Regions from separate parts of the Bacillus pretiosus genome, predicted to be linked through region 1. Evidence: riboswitches for the same ligand, from Rfam matches in the RefSeq annotation. Region 1 holds a riboswitch; the other holds the start of a gene.
The links. Region 1 has a riboswitch for magnesium ahead of ACU8YW_RS08005 (P-type ATPase actuator domain-containing protein). Riboswitches for the same ligand answer to the same signal wherever they lie in the genome.

Region 1 (3,200 bases):
CGATTTGCCACGGCTCTACGCCTTTTTCTTCCATGATTTTCTCTGGTGTGTAATATTCGTAATTTCCAATTCCTTTGCGCAAGAGCATAACTGTAACGTTCTTATCAACAAGCTGAAGTAAATCCGTATCGCCTGTTAAAATATAAACTTCCGCTTCATTACAGTATTGTTTTGCAAGCGTACCAATACAATCATCCGCTTCATACCCTTTCATACCGATAACTGGAATAGACAATTTCGCAGTCATTTCTTGAACTAAATCAAATTGCGGAATTAATTCTTCAGGCGGCGCTACACGATTCGCTTTATAATTCGAGAACGATTCTGTTCTAAATGTCGTACTACCCATATCCCAGCATGTTACGATATGTGTCGGTTCAATTGCTTGCATAGCTGTTAATAAATGTTTCATATAACCATGAATCCCATTTGTAGGGGTACCATCTTGTCGTTTCATAAATTGTCCGTAGACACTTGTTGCGTAAAAAGCACGAAATAATAGTGCCATACCATCAACTAATAATACTTTTTTCATAATCCCTCTCCTACCAAAAAAATAATAACCCCACGTCATCACGTAAGGTTATATAAATAGATTACCATTCTACGTTTTTTCAACTTTGTCTATTATACATTGTTTTTGTATATTTAGCATCATTTACACATTAAGACGTTCTACTACAACAAGTATGAAGAATTCCTGTATACGTATTTTTCCCAGTCGAAACAACTACAGCCTTTGCATTTCCGCCAACAATATGAGTCCCTTTGAAACATACGTTTTCAAGTTCAAGTGGATTATAGTCTTTCATTCGTTTTAAAGGAATAAATCGTTTACGCTCAAGGTGATAGCAACTTTCAAATTTCTCAATACTTGCATCTTTTCCTGTTAGCACGGATTCATTTACTAATAAATCATTCGCGTAAATGATACGTACATCTGCTGGTACTGTATCACCTTCTGAAAGAAAAATCATATCCCCAGGAACAAGCTCTTGTACTGGCACATTCATCATTTTTAATTCACCGTTTAAACCTGTTACACTAGAACATTCTACTCGAGACACAGTAATTTTCTCACATTGTAATCCATCACGCACATGTTGTTTTGAAAAACCTGGAATCATTCCACTTAGCTTCATCATTACTTCCGCAATACGCGCTCTTTTTGAAATTAATTCGTTTCGGCCGTATACTTGAATGCGTTTTTGTGCCTCTTTCATAGATAATCCGTCTCTTGTTGTTTTAAAATACGCAAATACAGATTTTACATCTCTCGTTGCGATTTCAATTAATAAATCTTTATTTTTTTGAAGCATTGTTTGTTCTTTCATTGATTTTTTACTTAATTTATATGACGTGTTACCCACAGTTTTGTTTGCATATAACATATTATCGTCTCCTCCTGTACAACATAGGAAGAAACGCTTTGTTTCTCAATTTATCCACTTTACCGTAACAGTGTTTAGCGCTTAAACATGCATATAAACGCTACATTATGATAAATATAGAGGGAGGAACAAGTCGTTTCCTGCCTACATCATATATTTTTGATTTGAAGTATATGGGTAACGGAACCGAGTCAGAATTTGACATGCTCCTCACCTCCTCGTTTAATTTTATAGTTTATACTATGAAGTTACTCATAGATTTGTAACAAAAAGACCCTTACTCCGAAAAGAGTAAAGGTCATGGCATACACAAATAAACGATTCCTAAACAATTAGAAATCTACGGACCTCTCCCTCACCGAGTTTTAGCACTGTATAGCATAGGTACATTACCAGCTACGTTAAGAAAAACCTTAATTCGATCATTCCTGTTGACCCATTGGCGTCTCTCGACATTTTTGGGCAGTAGCATTTCTCTATACAGGAGCCTCACCTAACAGAGACTTATTTTTATTACATAGAAAATGTTACTCTTATTTAAAATAGATGTCAACAGTAGCCTACAATTTTTTCGAAAGGTATGGCGAACTAACGTATATAAAATAAAAACCTTTACGTCTAAACGTAAAGGTTTTAATAAGTTATACAACCAGCAATTACAATCCCAATGGAAAGCGATAAAAACATAAGAAAAAGACCGACTGCTTGATTATCTTCTTCAAGACTTTTGTTTATATTAAAGCGTGGTGTAAGCCACTCAGCTAAATAAAAGACGATAATTTGAGCCAAAATCCCAACGGCTCCCCACGAAACCATATCAAGAAGTGAAATGGAATTAGCTGCTGTCGAATATAAAACAATAGCTAACCCAAGTAATCGTCCTCCAAGTACATAGCTTACCGCCTTATTCCCTTGGGCCATTAACTTAAATTCTTTTACTTTCGTTGTCACTTCCATGAGGAACAGACCAATGCATAAAAGGCCCAGTGTTACTGCTAAATATAATAAAAAATTAATCATATACTTTCCTCCTTTTTTATACCTACCGGTAAATAGTACGATTCATTCCCCGTAATTTTTTCCCCAGCGCGAATACCGATACTACTCGCTTTTCCAGCAATTAAAAACGAACCAAACACATACGACAGTTTCTCCATCCCTTCCTCTGTTTCCAAAGATACGACTGGAAGTTCTGTATACTTTTGAAATATCGGCAGTGACGCTTTATACGTTTGGTGTGCATTTTGAATCATAATATTTTCGTCCTTATCGCGAACGGTAATTGTGTCTCCTTCTCTACCAAATGAAGGTTTTTGAACGAAAGAACCTTTTCCCAAAAATAAATCTCGTTCTAAATATGTAGGTAACATATATTCTTTAATCCACTGTTGTTCCTCATTTGTATAAAAGGCCTTTTCTTCTGCTAACCCCCAAATCAGACACTGAATTGATTTTGGCTGAAGTAAAAATGCTGACAAAGGATTTATTATAAAAAGCTTTCCGGCTTTTACAAGTTGCAACAGTTCCACACCTACGAAGTCTCCTGTTTCAGGATCTTGATCCTCAATTAAATCTTCTATCGGATATGTTTGGCGATATAAAATATCAATCTGTACTCCATCCCTATCCACTAAAGCATCTTTTGTAATTCTAAGTTCTGACATTGGCACTACTTTATTTTCAACATGGCATAACTGACTCAAATACATAGTCGTATTCCAATCCTCAATATGTTCATGATGTGCTGTAAAAACAACATTTGGGTTATCTATTCCCTTTGTCGCTTCCATTACGGCCTTTGTAACACCA
Region 2 (3,200 bases), on a different replicon from region 1:
TGCTGATCAACCTCAGCAGGTACTGAAATCACCTCTCGAATCATGATATTGGATAATATCTCTTCATCTGCTGCTAGTAATAACTCATGAATGGAAACGATTCCCTTAAGATAACCATGACTATCAAGAACATAAATATAAGAAATTGATTCTACATTTTTAGAATGTTCCCTAATGTACTTCAATGTCATTTTTACTGACCAATTCCCTCTAACTGCAACAAAATCACTTGTGACAAGACTACCTGCTGTTTCAGGTTTGAAAGCCATTAATTTTTTCACATTATGCTTTGTAATTTTATTTAGATACGCCATTAATTTAGCTTGTTTTTCCGGATGAACCGCTAGAAGTAAATCTACTGTTTCATCAATCGGTTGTAAATTTAGTAACTTTTTAGCTTTGTTTTCAGATAAGTGAATTAAGATATTATATTTTTCTTCTGTACTCAAATGTTGTAGAATTTTTGAGCTTTTTAATACAGGAATCTTATCTAGTAATATGACTTGATCTTCTATTGAAAACCGTTTTATTTCTTGCGCAACATCATACGACGGATGACGTAAAACTTTATCTGCATCCAAATCATTTTGGGTTACAAGTAATTCATTTAATAATTTCTTCATGTTAACTCCTCCTCATATTGCTAAGGGAGACTCTAGAGTTTCATGAGTGGTTTTGTATTATTTTATCTGTCTAAAATTTTGATTAGAGCATTAATAGTTACATTGCAATCAATTTATTAAGAACTACCTCCTTTTTGAATATAGACAAGATAAAAATAAATAACATTAAACAAAAAAAAACCTTACTCAAAAAGGAGTAAAGGTTTTTTTACAATACAAATAAATGATTATTAAGACAGCTCTGCAATAATCCCAGAGGTGCCTTTCTATCAAATCGTATACCACTCCCTCGTTGAGTTTTAGCACTGTATAGCATAGGTTTTTATAACCAGCTACATTAAAAAGGGCCTTAATCCGACCGTTCCTGTTGACCCATTGGCGTCTCTCGACATTTTTGGGCAGCAGCGTTTCTCTATACAGGAGCCTCACCTAACAAAGATTATTGAATTACTTCAAAATTTAAACCAGAATTTAATATTTGTCAACTAACTTTCGATTTGATTCATAAAAAATTCTTTTTTAGAGAAATGTAATTAGATTCTATTACAAATTTGAAATTCAGCTTAAAAGATTTAAAATTTAAATACAATTAGTTCAAAAAAACGTTATAAAACATATGAAATTTCGTATAAGAAACTTATTGTTTATGATTAATTCGTGACTTTATAGCAGCAGTTACATCATTAGTCATACCGTACTTCAAAAGAACATTCTTCAAAAAATCTTATTTTATGATTAATATCTTCTTTACTGTTTATCAAATTTATATGGTTAAACTACTTAATCAAATTATACATTCCAAGTCGCAAATATGTATCTATATGAGACAATTAAATATAATTTCTCACATCATTTCTCAAAGATTTATAAAGCAATAAAGAATATAAAGTTAGCAATACGTTTACTTGACAAGCAAAAAAAAAGTATTTATGCTGGCTACACGAACAAACACATAAAATTTATATTGCTAAACCTGTTAGGTGAGGCTCCTATACAAACACAGGCTATTGCCCAAAAATGTCGAAAGACGCCAATGGGTAGAACAGGAATTGTCGGATTAAGGCTCTTCTTAAGATAGCTAAGTAATGAATTTCCATTACTTTACGTTGTATAGTGCCAAAGCTCTACTAGGGGGAGAAAAGCTTTATTTAGTCATGCCATTTTGAATCCTCCCTAGTATGTAACTAAGGGGGATTTTTGCGTAAGAAAACAGGGTGTAAGCGATAGAATCTCTCAAAACAAAAGTACTATTTAATACTTGTTGAGAACAAGATTCTATTCATTAGCAAATGTAATATTAAGTGTTAATGTAAATCAGGAGGATTTTAAAATGAAAAAAATAATAAAACTCGATTATCTATTGCTCCTCCCTCTATTCATAACATGTACTTTAGGTATTATCATGATGTATAGCGCTAGCTCCATTGTTGCTGTTCAACATTACGGTTATAACAGTAGGCATTTTGTTGATTCTCAATTAACAAAACTATTTTTAGGAACAATTGGGCTAATAGTTTGTGCTATTCTCCCATATGAAATATGGAAAAAACGAATAGTCTCAATCTGTATTATGATTGGAGGGATTTTTTTGTTAATTATGGTTTTATGGAAAGGAAAGGTGGTAAATAATGCTCAATCATGGATCTTTGGAATACAGCCAGCTGAATTTCTTAAATTAGGAACAATACTTGTAACAGCCCGTTTTTTTGCATTGCGACAAGGATTAGCTAAACAAATTTGGATTGGGGGCGGAAAACTTTTATTTTTTTTAGCTATAATTTTTTTCCTAATCTATAAACAGCCAAACTTAGGATCTGCACTTTTAATATTAGGTATAGTTTTTAGCATATTTCTTTGCTCGGGAATAAATATAAATCTATTAATTAAAAGAACTATAATAGGTGCTATTTTTTGGTTACCTATTTTATATTTTTTGATTCAATTTAGTTTGTCAGATGTTCAAAAGACACGTATTACTACAATTATCAATCCCTTTGTTGATGCACAAGGAAATGGATATCAACTTGTAAATTCTTTTATTGCCATTGGCTCAGGAGGAATTATTGGACGTGGATTTGGAAATAGCATTCAAAAAACAGGTTATCTCCCCGAACCACATACTGATTTTATAATGGCAATCGTTTCTGAAGAATTAGGATTCATTGGTGTATTCATTATAATGGCCGGAGTATTAGCTATAGTTCTTCGCTCACTAAAAATTGCACAGCTATGTGAAGATCCATTCGGAAGTTTTATAGCAATTGGTATAGGGTGTATGATTGGTTTGCAATCTGTTGTTAATTTAGGCGGTATTACGGGAATACTTCCTCTTACGGGTACCCCATTTCCATTTGTAAGTTTTGGTGGAAGTTCTTTAATGGTTAATTTAATAGCAATAGGAATATTACTTAATATTTCAATTTTCAATAAAATTAAGTTTATTAATTATAATATATGATTTTCTATATGTTGTTCTATTTTTAATGGATGAATTCTTTCTGATTTTGGACAGACTGATTCCGTAAATCAATCTGTTGTTTTTTCATTAGAATTATCGCTAAAAAATGAAATAAACAC

Region 2: linked by a shared signal. The riboswitch ahead of ACU8YW_RS27895 (FtsW/RodA/SpoVE family cell cycle protein) and the one ahead of ACU8YW_RS08005 (P-type ATPase actuator domain-containing protein) in region 1 are both predicted to bind magnesium.

What each region holds. Positions count from the first base shown of each region.
Region 1 is NZ_CM129593.1:1,517,771-1,520,970, reverse strand. Features, by position in the region: gene ACU8YW_RS08010 (5'-3' exonuclease) at 1-535, opposite strand, end outside; gene ACU8YW_RS08005 (P-type ATPase actuator domain-containing protein) at 666-1,391, opposite strand; M-box (ykoK) riboswitch at 1,734-1,899, opposite strand; gene ACU8YW_RS08000 (DUF350 domain-containing protein) at 2,025-2,411, opposite strand; gene ACU8YW_RS07995 (glutathionylspermidine synthase family protein) at 2,408-3,200, opposite strand, start outside.
Region 2 is NZ_JBRFUV010000002.1:130,753-133,952, reverse strand. Features, by position in the region: gene mgtE (magnesium transporter) at 1-623, opposite strand, end outside; M-box (ykoK) riboswitch at 900-1,067, opposite strand; M-box (ykoK) riboswitch at 1,589-1,765, shown strand; gene ACU8YW_RS27895 (FtsW/RodA/SpoVE family cell cycle protein) at 1,954-3,081, shown strand.